Regions from separate parts of the Phyllobacterium sp. K27 genome, predicted to be linked through region 2. Evidence: predicted binding sites of a transcription regulator. Region 2 holds the regulator's gene; each other region holds the start of a gene.
What was found. Region 2 encodes LexA, which represses DNA repair genes until DNA is damaged. Its sites were predicted from a motif close to TGTTCNNNNTGTGTTCNG; they were not measured.
Positions count from the first base shown of each region.

Region 1 (5,881 bases), 1.5 Mb from region 2:
CGGTCATCCGATCGGTGCCTCGGGTGCCCGCGTTCTGAACACATTGCTTTTCGAATTGAAGCGTCGCAACGGGACGAAAGGTCTGGCCACTTTGTGTATCGGTGGCGGTATGGGCGTAGCGCTCTGCGTGGAGCGCATCAAGGATTAAGCTAAATCTTACCGGCTTTGCGTTTGGCAGAGCCGGTTTTTTGCAGGTGCGACGCGCACTTTGCACGTGTGATTTATTGACTGTGTTTATGAGAGATTATTTCAGGGAGGGGAAACATGACAAAAACAGCAATCGTGACTGGTGGCACGCGCGGAATTGGTGCTGCAATCAGTATTGCTCTGAAAACTGCGGGATACAAAGTTGCCGCAAGTTATGCAGGCAATGACGAAGCGGCAAAGAAGTTCAGTGATGAAACCGGAATAGCAACCTATAAATGGGATGTGTCGAGTTACGAGGAATGCACCGCCGGTATCGCCAGGGTAGAGGCCGATCTCGGGCCGATTTCCGTCCTCGTCAACAATGCAGGGATCACGCGCGACGCTATGTTTCACAAGCTCACGCCGGGGCAGTGGACAGAAGTAATCAATACCAATCTCAATGGTCTGTTTAATATGACCCATCCGCTCTGGACGGGGATGAGAGATCGCAAATTTGGACGCATCATCAACATATCGTCGATCAACGGACAAAAGGGGCAGGCAGGGCAGGTCAACTACTCGGCTGCCAAAGCGGGCGATATCGGGTTCACAAAGGCACTGGCACAGGAAGGCGCCCGTGCAGGCATAACAGTCAATGCAATCTGCCCCGGCTACATTGGAACGGAGATGGTGCGGGCAATTGACGAAAAGGTTTTGAACGAGCGGATCATTCCGCAAATTCCGGTTGGCCGTCTTGGTGAGCCAGAAGAGGTAGCCCGTTGCGTCGTTTTCCTTGCCTCTGACGAATCCGGCTTCATAACCGGTTCGACTCTGTCAGCCAATGGCGGGCAATATTTGAGTTAGAATCGGTTTTTACAACAAGCGTCATCCCCATTTGGGAAGCCATTATGAGTTTGGCGCTTGACTTTCGACAAAAATGGATGACTCCCCATCAACGCGCAAAAGTTAATTTTGCACAGAATATGGACTTTTAACGAGACAAGCGATTCAGCATGTGGTGGTGTTATTGCGAAAAAGTCTACATATCGCCGTGAACAAATCAGGAATATGATGCCATAGCTGATTCGTAGCTGATTCGTTCTGCTCGCGTTCTATTTCTTAACGGTACATTCCGTGAATCGATTAATGATTGTTTATCTGGATCGAGCCACATACCTTCTGTAGATGCTGAGAATGCTGTTTGGATGAATGCCAAACTTTGGTTTGCTCATTTGGGCGGTACTGGATTTTAGTTGATGAACCTTATGCCCAAGACCGAACTGCCTCTCACACTGACTGGCCGCGATGTTACGGCAGTTTTGGGGCCTACAAACACTGGCAAGACTCATCTTGCTATTGAGCGCCTGCTCGCGCACCGATCCGGCATGATTGGCCTGCCGTTGCGGCTTTTGGCGCGGGAGGTCTATAATCGTGTCGTAGAGCGAGCAGGCATTGCCAATGTAGCGCTTATTACTGGCGAAGAAAAAATCAATCCGGTTGGTGCGCGCTATTCAGTTTGCACAGTGGAAGCCATGCCGCGCCAGACGGATGTGGATTTCGTTGCAATTGATGAAGTGCAGCTCGCCAACGATCTGGAACGTGGCCACATTTTCACGGATCGTATCCTCCACCTTCGCGGACGTCAGGAAACGATCCTTCTGGGAGCTGCAACAATGCGCGGTATCCTTGAGAAGCTTTTGCCGGGCATATCTGTTGTTACGCGGCCAAGATTGTCAAACCTCGCCTATGCCGGTTCAAAGAAGATTACTCGTCTTCCGCCGCGCACAGCCATCGTGGCTTTTGCGGCAGAAGAAGTTTATTCGATCGCGGAATTGATCCGACGGCAAAATGGCGGCGCGGCCGTGGTCATGGGGACGCTAAGCCCGCGAACCCGAAACAAGCAAGTCGAACTCTATCAGTCGGGTGATGTGGATTATCTGGTCGCCACCGATGCGATTGGCATGGGCCTTAATCTCGATGTTGACCATGTTGCTTTTGCCCAGGATCGCAAATTCGACGGGTATCAATTTCGTGACCTTTCACCTGCGGAAATTGGCCAGATTGCCGGTCGGGCGGGTCGGCATTTACGCGACGGCACATTTGGCACCACCGGCCATGTATCGGGTTTTTCGGAAGCGCTTATTCAGCGCGTTGAATCCCACGCTTTTGATGCAGTGAAAATTTTGCAGTGGCGAAGTGCCCGCTTTGACTATTCCAGTCTTGATGCCCTGAAGCGTTCTATAGACACTCCAGCCCCAATTGATGGGCTGACAAGAGCGTTGCCAGCGGTTGACCAACAAGCTTTGGAGTTTTTGTCACGTGATCCAGATATTGCCCCGCTCGCTAATTCACCGGAACGTGTCGCGCTTTTATGGGACGCCTGTGCCCTGCCGGACTATCGCAAGATTGCTCCAGCGCAGCATGCGGATATCATCGCGTCCGTTTATAGCGATCTGGTTGAAAAAGGTCATGTGAACGAAAATTACATGGCAGAAGAGGTTCGGCGCGCTGATTCCACTGATGGTGATATAGACGCGCTTTCGCGGCGTATTGCGCAGATCAGAACGTGGACATTTGTGTCACATCGGCCCGGTTGGCTGGCAGATCAGGCACATTGGCAAGAAAAGACGCGTGAAATTGAAGACAGATTATCCGATGCGCTACATGAACGGTTGACGAAACGCTTCGTAGACCGCAGGACAAGCGTGCTTATGAGGCGCCTGAGAGAGAATACAATGCTAGAAGCCGAAATTAGCCCTGCCGGGGACGTTGTTGTCGAAGGGCACCATGTTGGACGATTAGACGGGTTCCGTTTTACTGCGGATGCCCAAGATGAGGGAACAGACGCCAAAGCCATCAAGGCTGCAGCGCAGAAAGCTCTGGCGGCAGAGTTTGAGAATCGCGCTGAGCGATTTTCAGCATCCGCCAATGGCGACTTTGCCTTAGCGTCAGACGGGACGTTGCGCTGGATTGGTGCGACCATTGCTTCTGTCGTCGCCGGCGAGCAGGCTCTCAAGCCACGTGCCGTATTGCTGGCAGACGAGCAGCTTACCGGCCCGGCCCGCGACAAAGTTGCCGCACGTGTGGACCGCTTTCTCAGTCATCACATAGATACGGTATTGAAGCCGCTTGTCGATCTTGCCAATGCAGATGCATTGGTTGGAATTACGAAAGGCCTTGCCTTCCGTCTGGTCGAAAACTTTGGTGTTTTACAGCGCCGCGATGTTGCTGAAGAAGTTCGTGGTCTGGATCAGGACTCGCGTGCCGCCTTGCGCCGGCTCGGCGTGCGCTTCGGTGCCTATCATGTATTCTTGCCGGCTTTGCTCAAACCGGCTCCCGCTGGTCTCCTGACCCTCCTTTGGGCGCTTAAAGAAGATGCCAAGGATCGCCCGGGGTATGGCGATGTCGTTCAGGTCTTGTCTGCAGGCAGAACGTCTGTCGTGACTGATGCAAGCTTTGATCCGGCCTTCTACCGTCTGGCAGGATACAGGTTGCTCGGTCGCAGAGCTGTCCGGATCGATATTCTTGAGCGTCTGGCGGACCTCATTCGTCCTGCGTTGGCCTGGAAGCCCGGCACAGGTACTCGTCCCGAAGGCGCCTATGACGGATCGCGCTTTCTGGTGATTCCAGCCATGATGTCCATCCTGGGTGCAACTGCCGATGACATGGAGGAAATCCTCAAGAACCTTGGTTATCGTCAGGAGGCAGTTGAGCCTGCGATTGTTGCTGCCAAATTGGCAGAACTCGAAGCTGCTGCCAGCGCTACACCAAAGCAAGATACTGCGGTTCCTGCTGCAGAACCAGTAGGTCCAGGGTTCGCAAATGCACCTGTCGTGGAAGCTGTTGTCAAGCCACCCAAGGCTATTGTCGAAGCTGCGCCAGTAGCGCCGGAAGAAGCGCCCAAGCCAATTCTCTTGTGGCGTCAAGCCCGGTTCGATAATCGCAATAATCGTGGAAATCACGATAAACGTGATCATCAGCGCAGTGGACAAGCCCGCAATGGCCAAGCTGAGCAGAGAACTGCCCAACCCAATCGTCCTTCGGGTCCGCAGAACGACCGTGGTGAACGCAAGGAGCATTTCCGCGGCAAAGGCAAGCCGGGCGGCAATGAGCGCTTTAAACATGACGGCGCAAAACATGGCGGAAAACCACAGGGACAACATAAGGCTCCGCCCAAGCGTCCTGAGCGCGAAGAGCGTCCAGTCAAAATCGATATGGATTCGCCTTTCGCGAAGCTACTCGCCTTGAAGGAACAGATGAAAAAATAAGATGATGGCAGAGGCCGGAGACGAAGGGAAAAAAGGGCAGCGCATCGATAAATGGCTGTTTTTTGCGCGGGTGGTAAAATCCCGCTCCCTTGCGGCCAAGCTGGTATCCAGTGGAAATGTTCGCCTCAATAAGGTGAAAATTGATCAGCCATCGCAGAGTGTGAAAATCAGCGATGTGCTGACAATTTCCTTGGATCGCCGTATTCTGGTTTATGAAGTTGTCTCGGGTGGGGAAAGGCGCGGGCCAGCAGAAGAGGCGAGGAAACTCTATAAGGACATATCTCCACCGCCTCTGCCGAAAGAAATTAGCCACTTGAATGCTTTGCCGAAGCGCGATGCCGGAAGTGGCCGACCTACAAAAAAAGAACGCAGACAAGTTGATCGTCTGATGCAGGGCGAGAACGATAATTCCAGCCAGTAGTACCAGTTAATGAGAAACTGGAATAAATTTGCTTGGGTTTGTCTGTTTTAAAGCACAGTATGCCGGTAATACGGCATTAACAGGGAATGAATTGCTTGTTCGCGTAGAGTGAAGATGCGAACAATGCCATCGATAGCTTGCCGGTACACCGACACCCGCGTTCTGGTGCCGCAGTCTTGGTCTTACCTCTTGTCAGCTTGGCAGCAAATCGTTACCTCACGATTGTACCCCGCTGATTGTGGTGTCTTCTGGAGCCCGTAAATGACTTATGTTGTGACCGACAATTGCATCCGCTGCAAATATATGGATTGCGTTGAGGTCTGTCCGGTCGATTGTTTTTACGAAGGTGAGAACATGCTCGTCATTCACCCGGATGAATGTATCGACTGTGGTGTTTGTGAACCTGAGTGCCCTGCGGAAGCCATTAAGCCGGACACCGAGCCGGGTCTGGACACCTGGCTGCAGCTGAACGCCGAATATTCTGAGAAATGGCCGAACATTTCCACGAAGGGCGACGCCCCCTCAGATGCCAAGGAAATGGACGGCGTGACGGGAAAATTCGAGAAGTTCTTTTCTCCGGAGCCTGGCGAAGGCGACTAATAGCCTGAGGAATCAGGCTTGGCTAAACCAGACTTGCTGCAATAAGCAAGTCTTTGACGGTCGTTTTTTGAGCAATTGCAGCAAAAATTTGATTCTACGCGGTTTTCATGTTATGGTGCTGAAATATGTTGATCATTGGACGTCAATTTCGTGGCGCTAGAGTATAAATCACCACTTGGCTAGATTTTTTGCGGACGCAACAGTTCAGGGTATGCTTGTTTGTCATTCAGCCCGACTGATCCGCCCGGATTGCTTTTGCGCGACACCATTGACGACCGACAAACCGGGTTCCGGTTTCCAGTGGTTGGTTTAACCGGTGCGTTTTGCCGGGCGCAGCAGGGAGTAATGAAGCGCATGACAGTAGTTCCGCAGAAAAAAGCCGCCCAGCGTATTGGATTCAAGACGGGCGAATTTATTGTATACCCGGCACATGGCGTTGGTCAAATTGTCAATATTGAAGAACAGG
Region 1 covers NZ_CM139240.1:745,320-751,200, forward strand. Annotated here, with positions in the region: gene ACYJL1_RS03615 (acetyl-CoA C-acetyltransferase) at 1-148, shown strand, start outside; gene phbB (acetoacetyl-CoA reductase) at 265-990, shown strand; gene ACYJL1_RS03625 (helicase-related protein) at 1,383-4,394, shown strand; gene ACYJL1_RS03630 (RNA-binding S4 domain-containing protein) at 4,396-4,815, shown strand; gene fdxA (ferredoxin FdxA) at 5,077-5,415, shown strand; gene ACYJL1_RS03640 (CarD family transcriptional regulator) at 5,761-5,881, shown strand, end outside.
Region 1: a site for LexA is predicted at 1,178-1,195, ahead of ACYJL1_RS03625 (helicase-related protein). Genes of this name have one in related genera too.

Region 2 (5,881 bases):
ATTCCTTTGTTTCCGGCCTGACGTTCGCTATCCTGCACTTCCCTGGCGGTCGCAGCCATTTCATCCCAGGTCTTGGGAACGGGCTTATTGTACTTTTCAAGCAAATCCTTGCGATAATAAAGTGCCGGCGCATCCGTATATAATGGCAGGGCTACCAACTTGCCGTCGACCGTCTGGCTCTCAATGATCGATGGGAAATGTTGATCCACAACGTCTTTTGCCGCTTCGGTCAAATCGAGGAATTGCTCCGACAACTGGGGCGCCCAAACGACATCGGTCTTATAGACATCGATATCCGTATTTCCGGCAGCAAGCCAAAGACGATACTGGCCGAAATTATCGGAACTGCTGGATGGCATGGCAACGATGGAAACTTTGTTTCCCGTCTCTTTTTCAAAGCGGTCAAGCTGCTTGCGCAACTCGGCGGTCTCATTGCCAGTTGAGCTATAGACGATAGAAAGATTGGCTGCATAGGCACTGGAAGATAACAGCGCGGTAAGCAATACGCCTGCAAAAACGGAACTCTTCTTCATAAAATCCTCCCAAAAATCTTTGATGGATCACCCTATGCCGGACGGCACACAATCCCAATTGCAAGTCCTCCTCAAACGCGTCAGATGGTCAAATCAACTTATCCAAAGCGCTTTGGATAAAAAGTGTCAAAACGCAAATCGATTGTCAATAAATAGTTTATGAACGCTGGTAATCAGCCAAATAAAATTGTGTAGATCATTTAAAGCGCTTTGAACTATGGTTATACTACGCTGAAACAGACATTTGATTACACGGATCGGAACCTGGTTTGGATCACCCAGCATGAAGCTGAAAGAACTCGCTGAAAAGCTCAACCTTTCCCAGACGACCGTCAGCCGCGCGCTGAATGGTTATCCGGAAGTGAATGAAGCGACGCGCGAGCGCGTCAACAAGGCGGCATTGAAATTTGGCTACAGCGCGAATGCGAATGCGCGGCGTCTTGCCATGGGCCGTGTGGGTGCAATTGGCCTCGTCATCCCTGCAGACTCCAGTCAACGATTCGGTCCACATACGGCAGAATTTCTTGCCGGTCTGGCGGAGCGCCTCTCCCGGGACGAGATTGATTTTTTACTGAGCCCGATTATCGATAATGACGAAATTTCAGTCTATAAGCGCCTCATCTCCAGCAAACGTGTCGATGCGATTATTGTCTCCGGCCCCGTTTTGGTCGACGAGCGTGTATCCATGCTGCTTGATGCAAACTTCCCTTTTGTCCTACATGGACGCACAAATATTGACAGACCTCATGCTTGGCTGGACATTGACAATCAGGGCGCGTTCTATCAGGCAGCAAGCCACCTTCTCGATTTGGGACATCGGCACATCGCCATGATTGATGGCTTGAAGGGCTTCACATTTTCCGAGCATCGAGAACTGGGGTATCGGCAAGCTTTAAATGAACGCGGTGTCGAAGTGGACCCACGCTTTATCGTTCACGACTATTTCTCTGATGAAATTGGCTTTCGTGAAACGCAGCGCTTGCTTTCATGTACACCGCAACCAACAGCTATTATTGCAGGATCGATGATGACGGCTTTGGGCGTCTCGCGCGCCGTCCGCAACAAGGGATATCAGTTGGGCAAGCAGGTATCTCTCATCACCCACGATGACGTCTTCCCCTATCTCAATGCGAGCAACATGGTTCCATCCATGACGACCACACGGTCGTCAATGCGTTCCGCCGCAACAAGGATCGCTGAAATGCTGGTGCGCGTGCTCGATGGCGAACCGGTGGACAATATTCATGAGCTATGGCCTGTCGAGCTCACCGTACGCCAATCCAGTGGCCCTCCAATACGCGGCTAAGCATATTGCTCTCCGTTATTTATCTGATTTTCAGTGTGCGGCGCCTTAAGTAACTGGTTTATACCAGATATTAATCCTTGTGGAACACAACTGGAACATATAGTGTTTGTTCTGGTTTTGTTTTTCCGATTCCACGTTTAAGGATCGCCCTATGCTCACGCGCAAACAACATGAACTTCTGCTCTTCATTCATGAACGGTTGAAGGAAACGGGCATTCCCCCTTCATTTGATGAGATGAAGGATGCATTGGACCTCGCATCCAAATCGGGCATTCACCGTCTGATTACCGCGCTGGAGGAGCGAGGATTTATTCGCCGGCTAGCAAATAGGGCACGAGCGCTGGAAGTCCTTCGCCTGCCGGATTCAATTGCGCCGGGCTTGAACGCACAACGCAAATTTTCGCCAAGCGTTATCGAAGGCAGTTTGGGACGCAATATCGCCCCGCCTCGCCCGCAAGCAAGCACTGCGGACATTGTGGCTGCCAATATGATCAGCATCCCGGTGATGGGACGCATTGCAGCAGGTGTGCCCATCGCCGCAATCCAGAACCAGACCCATATGCTCAACCTTCCGCCAGATATGATCGGTAGTGGCGAGCATTATGCGCTTGAGGTCAAAGGCGACTCCATGATCGAAGCGGGTATTTTCGATGGTGATACTGTTGTCATCAAGCGCGGCGATACGGCAAGCCCCGGTGAAATCGTCGTGGCCCTTGTGGATGATGAAGAGGCCACGTTGAAGCGTTTTCGCCGCAAAGGTGCATCCATCGCTCTTGAAGCAGCAAACCCTGCCTATGAGACCCGAATCTTTGGGCCGGATCGGGTTCAGGTCCAAGGCAAGCTGGTTGGCCTGATACGCCGGTACTAGAAAACGCCAAAAGAACTAAAAAGCCGAGATGATAAGAGGCGCCTGATTACTTTTGTTCACCTGAACGTGGCTCTCTTTTGCTCGCTCGCCGCTCTTCCAGATTTCGTGCGGCACGAGAGTAGATGCGGTGACTATTCCATGGCCGGTTCGGTGTGCCGACTGCATGTTTAATCTCGGATGAAGCCAGGCGTTGCAAAAGTTCTTGTTTTGCCAGGGCCGCTCCAGTCAGTGCAGGATCGGCTTCAAATGAGCCAGGTTGCGAATCTTTGAATCTGATTTCCGTAGCACCCTTGAGCGCCAACATCTGCGCTGTAAGCACCAATGTTTCGGCGTTTGGACAAGTCGCAACCTTCGTGGCAAACGCCAAAATGACGACATGCCCTTCACGGCATGCATCCGCTGCTCTTGTTGCATCATCTGTATAAGCGATAACCAACCCTTTCGGCTCGCGGGCAGTGCAAAGTTTGTCGTTGCACTCAAATTGAGGCCCGCTTGCAAGATCACCCTTCATTGCAGGCTTGATAATTTGCGGCGTTTTATATCCCTGCTGCCAATTATTCAGACTGAACGTACCACCGGCGTGCCTGTTGATTGCTAACTGATCGTCTTCTGTTCTTATAGCGACCAGTTTCCCGTCCTCTGAAATCATGATTGCGGGCTCCGATACCCGACTTGTCAAAACAACGGCCATGACCACAAACGGCAAAGCGAACAGACGCAACCATGTCGAAAGGAATAGAAGAATCAGGAGCGCTATTGCCATGAGAACAAGCGAAATTTCGGGTATCAGTCCGAGATTTCCGCTTGGTGAATGCAAAGCCACAGCTTTTGCTATCGTGATGACGATCTCAATGCCCCATCCCATAACCGTGAACGGAAGCCAGTCCAGGTCAAAAGGCATGGCAAGCATGCCGAGCACTGCGAAGGGCATAACGAGAATCGAAACAACCGGCAGCGCCAAGGCATTCCCGATAAGGCCAAATGGAGCTGTGTTATTGAAATGATATGCGGCAAAGATTGAGCTTGCTGTGCCTGCAACCAGTGAGGTCATGGCGATGCCACCCATATAGGCTGTTATTTTTGACGGAAACAGCCAATTTCCAGCCCTGGCCTTTGTCCGTTGACGTAGGCCGCGTTTGAGTTGGTAACGTGACCACCAGCTATAGAAGGCTATAAGGGCGGCTGTTGCCGAATAGGACATCTGAAAACTTGGTCCAAGAATTTCGTGTGGTGAAACGGCAATCGTAATGCAGGCGGCAATTGCGAGATTGCGCATGGACACCGCTGCGTGGTCAACAGTCAGTGCAAGCAGCATGACCGCAAGCATCACAAAGCTGCGCTGTGCGGCAATATCCGCGCCTGAAAGCAAGAGATAGAATGCCGAGCCGAACAAGGCGATAACCGCCGCAAGTTTTTTGACAGGATAGCGCGCCGATGCACTAGGGAACAAGGCAAACACAGCACGAAGAGAACCTATGATAATCGCCGCCACGAGTGCCATGTGGAAACCGGATATCGACAGAATATGCGCCAGGCCGCTGAGGCGCAGAGCGCTGTTGGTTTCCTCACTGATGCCGTCGCGTTGCCCTGTAATCAGCGATGTTGCGATGTCACCCGGCTCCCCTTTGATGCGGTGCAATATGCGATGCGTCAGCTGCTGGCGAATATTGCTGATCATCAAAAAAGCCGTTGCCCATATTCCGGACTTTGGCGCAATATCGACCTTTTTAGGCAAGCCCAGCAAAAACCCGTTGGCCCCAACGCCGCGATAGTAGTTATAAAAGGCAAAATCATAATTGCCCGGCCGAACCGGTCCAGATTGTGGACGCAGACGGACCAATGCTTTCAGTCCATCGCCGATGCGCAAATCCCGCGGCAGGCGGCGTGCTGAAACTGCAATACGATCCGGCCCAAAACGCAACGAAGGACGTTCCGTTTCTATGACATCAAGGGTCAGTCGCCATCCCCCTTTTGCATCCTTTGCCAAAGCCGAGATGCGGCCGGTCACGCGCGTGGTCACTTCGGAGCCCAGCATGGGTGTCGCCACCCTTATCGTTTCCAGCTTGGCGCAAAGCATGCCAGCGGTGACCGCCATTGCAGCGAGCAATATCAGCCTTATTGTTGGTCTGTTCTGTGCAAGCAGATAGCATCCGACAAGTAACGTGATCCCAAAGACCATCGGACTGAGTCTCGGCTCGCCACTTGCACTGAAATAAATGACAGCTCCAATTCCAGCGAACACTGGCAAAAACAAAAATTTCGTGCCTCGCGCAGCCTCATCACTGATTGCCGCCGGTATCGCATGGGCAAAAGCCTGAAGCTTCCGATCGAAGGACTGTTTGAAAACAGTGATGCCCCTCGTATCAACGCCACGGCCACCCACTGCTTTTGCAGCGGGCGATTTGACAAGTGCCTGCCCTACGCTTTCCGATTGAAACCAGAAGCGCCTTTCGCTCGTTTTCTCGTCGGTTGACGGTTCGGCCATTGATCCCCATTTCTGCCAATGCCCTTGCACGACAGCACCGCTATGGTACATCAACGCCAAATCAATTCGATTGGACGTTCGACTAACAGACCGAACTGCCCTGGAGACCATATGTCATCTTCTGTCATTACCCGTTTCGCTCCCTCTCCCACCGGCTATCTGCATATTGGCGGTGCACGCACGGCTCTGTTCAATTGGCTTTACGCCAAGCATACGGGCGGGAAAATGTTGTTGCGCATCGAGGACACTGATCGCGAACGTTCGTCCGAAGCGGCGGTGGCCGCCATACTTGATGGATTGAAATGGCTTGGACTTGATTGGGATGGCGATGCTGTCTCTCAATTTGATCGTGTTCCCCGTCACCGCGAAGTGGCCGAAGAGCTGGTTGCCAAAGGCAAGGCCTATTATTGCTATGCATCACAGGCCGAACTGGAGGAAATGCGTGAAAAGGCCCGTGCCGAAGGCCGCCCGCCCCGTTATGACGGCCGCTGGCGCGACCGCGACCCGAAAGACGCGCCAGCTGGCGTAAAGCCGGTTATTCGCATCAAAGCACCGCAAGAGGGTGAGACTTTGGTACGCGATCAGGTGCAGGGTGATGTGCGCTTCCCAAACAAGGACCTTGATGATTTCATTATCCTTCGCTCGGACGGCAATCCTACCTACATGCACGCGGTCGTGGTCGACGATCA
Region 2 covers NZ_CM139240.1:2,214,136-2,220,016, reverse strand. Annotated here, with positions in the region: gene ACYJL1_RS10810 (ABC transporter substrate-binding protein) at 1-533, opposite strand, end outside; gene ACYJL1_RS10805 (substrate-binding domain-containing protein) at 817-1,839, shown strand; gene lexA (transcriptional repressor LexA) at 1,991-2,707, shown strand; gene ACYJL1_RS10795 (ComEC/Rec2 family competence protein) at 2,754-5,192, opposite strand; gene gltX (glutamate--tRNA ligase) at 5,304-5,881, shown strand, end outside.

Region 3 (5,881 bases), 100 kb from region 2:
GCAACCACTGACAAACCTTTCCAGTCAATCCGCATACCGTTGGCAACCGGACGCAACTGCGCCTTCACCGGGCGCTCGTCCACATAACCGTCCCAGACAGCCTCCCCCGGACGCCAATCACTGCGAACAGGAATAAAGTCGCCATTTCGCAAGGAGAATTCGAACTTGACGGGAGGTTTTACTGCGCTGCTGCGAATAATGACTGGCACGTAATCATCGCCGATCCGCACTTCCCATTCGGCATGAATCTGTCCCGAATGCGGGCGAAGACGATCGCCAAGACGGTCAAGCCGCTCTTTCCTTACCAATTCAGCAGAAAGTGCAATCGAAGCGAGAATATTGAGGTCGTCTGACGTCGGCGATATCGGTTGGAACCCATCGGGGAATTCTTCGGCGATGAAAGCAGTAGAAAGTCTGCCTTCCCGCCAGCGGGGGTGTTGCATCAGGGCTGCAAGAAACGGAATATTATGTTCAATGCCGTCAACAACAAAGTTGTCGAGCGCATCTGCCATCGCATCCACGGCTTCCAGCCGTGTCGGCGCCCAGGTGCAAAGCTTTGCCACCATGGGATCGTAGAACATCGAAATTTCTGAACCTTCCGTCACGCCGGTATCATTGCGGATGATTGCTTTGCCTACAGGACCTTCGAGCGGAGGGCGATACCGTGTCAAACGTCCGATTGACGGCAGGAAATTACGATAGGGATCTTCTGCATAAAGACGGCTCTCGACAGCCCAGCCATTGAGCTTCACGTCGCTCTGCTTGATCGCAAGTTTCTCTCCCGCAGCAATGCGGATCATCTGTTCAACCAGATCAATGCCGGTAATGAGTTCGGTTACGGGATGCTCCACCTGCAAGCGCGTGTTCATCTCAAGAAAGTAGAAATTGCGATCCTTATCGACGATAAACTCAACAGTCCCGGCGCTCTGATAATCAACTGCCTTGGACAGGGCGACAGCCTGTTCGCCCATAGCTTTGCGGGTTGCCTCATCCAGAAATGGTGATGGGGCTTCCTCAACAACCTTCTGGTTGCGGCGCTGAACGGAACATTCACGTTCGCCAAGATAGATGCAATTGCCAAAGCTGTCGGCCAGAACCTGAATTTCAATGTGCCGAGGATCAACAATGAACTTTTCGATGAAAATGCGATCGTCGCCGAAGGAATTGCGCGCTTCTGAAGTGGCGCGCTCAAAGCCGTCGCGCACTTCAGCTTCATTCCAAGCTATGCGCATACCCTTGCCACCGCCGCCAGCGGATGCCTTGATCATGACAGGATAGCCGATTTCGCCGGCAATCCGTTCCGCATGTGCGACGTCGACAATTACATCGGGCGAACCGGGTACTGTGCTGACCTTTGCTTCATTGGCAAACTTCTTCGATTCGATCTTGTCGCCCATTGCGATGATCGCGCGTGGTTTCGGGCCAATGAATATGATGCCCTGCTTTTCCAGTTCTTCGCAAAAGGAAGCACGTTCAGATAAAAACCCGTAACCGGGATGGACAGCTTCAGCACCCGTCTCCTTGCAGGCTGCGATGATCTTTTCGGCAACCAAATAGCTTTCGGAGGCAGCAGCCGGCCCGATATGCACGGCCTCATCAGCCATCTCGACATGCACGGCATCGCGGTCAGCATCGGAATAGACCGCTACTGTTGCAATGCCCATCTTGCGTGCCGATTTGATAACGCGGCACGCAATCTCACCACGATTGGCAATCAGAATTTTTTTAAACACTTAGACCTCCCAACAGATCTTTGTTTCTATTGTGAAAAACAACTTTGCTCAACCGCTGCCTATCAATTGTATGCGGGTTTCCGGACTGTGCGTATTTTCCCCTCGCGCCAGATCAGATAAGCACCCGACGCAATGATTATGATGATCCCGACCCATTTTGATGGCGTTGGAAAATCATTGAAAACCAAAAGTCCGATGAGAACAGCCATGACAATTTCAAGATATTGAAACGGCGCCAGCAGTGAGGCCGGTGCAAGCCGCGAGGCTTGCGTGATCAACAGGTGCCCGATTGTCGCTATCAACCCCATCATGAACAGCAGAAACCACGACATGGCATTGCCGGGCATGGCGAATGTCATGTCCTGAACGCCGAAAAGTGCGGCTGGAATGAGGGCAAGCATAACGGTAATCGTTCCACCCACCCCAGCATAAAGCTGCATCACAAGTGGCGTGTCCACGGTACCGTAGCGCCGGTTCAGAATGAGATAGATCGCGAAGACAGCGGCCGTACCAAGCGGCAGCAGCGATACCCAGCCGAATAACGCCCAGCTTGGCTGTATCACAATCAATGTACCGATGAAGCCGATGGCCACGGCGATCCGGCGTCGCCAACCAACCTGCTCTTTCAAAATGAGCGCCGACAGAACGGTCAACATCAGCGGTTCTACGAAAAACACAGCCATGGCATCGGCAAGCGACATGTATTTCACAGCCGCATAAAAGCACAGGCTGCCGACGCCCATGAGGAAGCCTCGAAACAGGTTTCCCCATAGCTTGACTGGCTTCAGCGATTTGAATCCCGTCATGGGGATGATAATAATAATCGTCAAAATGGTTTGGACGACAAACCTGAAAAGTGTGGCCGTTGCCGGGGGCAAGCTATCAAAGACCGAAAGCCACTTGGCGATAGCGTCCATCATAGGCAGGAGGAACATGGCAACAGCCATTGCAGAAACGCCCCGCACCTGTTGTGAGGTCGTATTTTCCATCGCCGTAACCTTTCTGATGAAAGCCTGCTGGTAGGAATTTTGGCATATCTGCTCCGCCAGAAAAAGCAATCTCGCCGTGCAAACAATCGTGCGAAATAGCTGCGAAATTTGACTTTTGGAGCTGTAGATGGTGCAACAAGCCCTCCCAGGATCGAAAAAACAAGAAAAACCGGAGAATCTCCATGAATTTTCGCTCAAACATCATGACTGAAACACCCGACATGGACACTATGGGCGGACGACTGCTGCGCGCTCGCGATGCCAAATCCATGAGCGTTTCGCAAGTTGCCGAGCGTATTGGTGTAAAGACCCAGACAATCCTGGCATGGGAATCAGACCGGTCAGAGCCGCGCGCCAACAGATTGGTCATGCTGGCCGGTTTTCTTGGTGTGACGCCGACATGGTTGATGCATGGAATTGGTCAGGCACCTATGGACACCGCCGAAGATGCAGCCACCATCAATACCGAAATCCGCATACTCAAGAATTATCATGAAAAGCTCGGCAGTCGAATTACCCAGCTGGAAGATCGCATCGCAGCGCTTGAAGCCGCTTAAAATATGGGGATTCACTGTTATCTTTGACGGTGAGCCTTGGAACATATGGCGAACGAGCATCGCGTTTGAATCCGAACCATGCAAAGATCACAAGTGATTCGAAACCATAAAATACTGGCCTGCCATGGATGATACTAACGACCTATTTTCAGCAATCGTGAAAACTGCTCGCGAGCGGCAAGAAGCAGCAGCACCGGCCAAGAAACCCGAAATACCTTCACAGGTTGCGGTGGCTCCCGCCGTTGCGCCTGTCCAGTCAGCTGCGGCTCGAGCACCTGCGCGCGCTGTTCCGGAAACGAGCGGTAACTATAATGCGTCTGACATTGAGGTGCTCGAAGGTCTGGAACCAGTTCGCCGCCGCCCCGGCATGTATATTGGCGGTACGGATGAGCGCGCGCTGCACCACCTTTTTGCTGAAGTCATTGATAATTCGATGGACGAGGCCGTTGCCGGACATGCCAATTTCATTGACATCGATCTCGACGAAAATGGCTATCTGTCAGTAACGGATAATGGCCGCGGCATCCCGGTTGATGCTCACCCGAAATTCAAGGATAAATCCGCACTCGAAGTTATCATGACGACGTTGCACGCAGGCGGTAAGTTTGATTCCAAAGTGTATGAAACATCCGGCGGCCTGCATGGTGTTGGCGTATCGGTGGTCAACGCGCTTTCCGATCATCTTGAAGTGGAAGTCGCGCGTAACCGCCGTCTTTATCGCCAGCGTTTTTCGCGCGGCATAGCGCTTGGCCCGCTTGAAGAAGTGGGCGAGGTGCAGAACCGGCGTGGCACACGTATAACGTTCCACCCGGATGCGGAAATTTTTGGTCAGGAGGCGAAATTCGACCCAGCGCGACTCTACAAGATGGCGCGGTCTAAAGCCTATTTGTTCGGCGGCGTTGAGATTCGTTGGAATTGCGCCCCCTCGCTGCTTGATCCCAAAGACCCGACACCCGACAAGGCAGTTTTCCATTTCCCCGGCGGGCTGAAAGAATATCTGGCCGCCTCGCTCGGCAAGGATTTTCAGGTCACCCGTGAGGTGTTTGCCGGAAAGACTGAAAAGTCAGGTGGGCATGGCTCGATGGAATGGGCCGTCGCCTGGTATGGCGGCGATGGCTTCGTCAATTCTTATTGCAACACCATTCCGACCGGCGAAGGCGGAACACATGAGGCAGGACTGCGCATCGCCCTCACCCGTGGTTTGAAAGCCTATGCGGAACTGACAAACAACAAGCGTGCATCGATTATCACCACCGATGATGTGATGATTTCATCTGCCGCCATGCTTTCAGTCTTTATTCGCGAACCTGAATTCGTCGGCCAGACCAAAGACAAGCTTGCCACGGTCGAAGCGCAACGCCTTGTCGAAAACGCTATCCGCGACCCATTTGACCATTGGCTTGCCGCATCGCCGCAGGAAGCATCCAAATTGCTCGATTGGGTGGTGGATCGCGCGGAAGAGCGGGTGAAGCGCCGTCAGGAAAAAGAGGTCAACCGAAAATCAGCAGTGAAAAAACTGCGGTTGCCGGGCAAGCTGGCAGATTGTAGCCAGAGTGGGGCGTTAGGGGCAGAACTCTTTATCGTTGAGGGTGATTCCGCTGGTGGTTCGGCAAAGCAGGCACGTGATCGTGCAACACAGGCCGTCTTGCCTTTACGCGGTAAGATTCTGAACGTTGTCAGCGCCGGCCGCGAAAAAATGACAGCCAATCAGCAGATTGGTGATCTCATTCAGGCGCTTGGCTGCGGCACGCGGTCAAAATATCGGGATGAAGATTTGCGTTATGATCGTATCATCATCATGACGGATGCTGACGTTGATGGTGCCCACATCGCATCATTGTTGATCACATTCTTCTATCAGGAAATGCCCGATCTTATCCGTAACGGCCATCTGTTCCTTGGTGTCCCGCCGCTTTATCGGATCGCTCAAGGCGGAACAGTGGCTTATGCGCGCAACGATGCTCATAAGGATGAGTTGATGAAAACGCTTTTCACGGGACGGGGAAAGATCGAAATCGGCCGGTTCAAGGGGCTCGGCGAAATGCGTGCCGATCAGCTGAAAGAAACGACGATGGATCGCAAGAAGCGTACTTTGCTTCGTGTTCAGATCGATGAGGAGTGGGCCAACGAAACGCGCCTGGCAGTCGATGATCTGATGGGAACACGCCCCGACGCGCGCTTCCGCTTTATTCAGGATCGCGCTGCCTTTGTGGAAGAGCTGGATATTTAAAGCAAGGTGGCATAATCCCTCATGCGTGGTTCTGCAGCCAAGTTGAATAGTAAATCTAACCTGTCAACGCTCTGAACGCCGTCCATTGGCGGCGGAGTGGTGAAATCTCGGCTATCTCTTTGGAAGCATCAAAACCCTTCGTTTTTAGCTGCTTCAGATAGGCAGGCGTCAACCAAGCAGGTAGATAGGCGGGGTGCAACGATTTTGGCATCCCTTTAGAGCCTGCCTGAAACTTCGCGAAATGGTCCTCAGCCAGCGCAATCATTGCCGTAACAGCGCGCTTTATTGCTTCTGCATCATTGCCATCGAGCAAGGCTTTCGGGGTACACCCCACAGCGGCCAAGACATCCGCCGGAATATAGACCTGTCCAC
Region 3 covers NZ_CM139240.1:2,113,171-2,119,051, reverse strand. Annotated here, with positions in the region: gene ACYJL1_RS10350 (acetyl-CoA carboxylase biotin carboxylase subunit) at 1-1,733, opposite strand, end outside; gene ACYJL1_RS10345 (DMT family transporter) at 1,796-2,722, opposite strand; gene ACYJL1_RS10340 (helix-turn-helix domain-containing protein) at 2,905-3,279, shown strand; gene parE (DNA topoisomerase IV subunit B) at 3,404-5,509, shown strand; gene ACYJL1_RS10330 (phytoene/squalene synthase family protein) at 5,565-5,881, opposite strand, start outside.
Region 3: a site for LexA is predicted at 3,317-3,334, ahead of parE (DNA topoisomerase IV subunit B). Genes of this name have one in related genera too.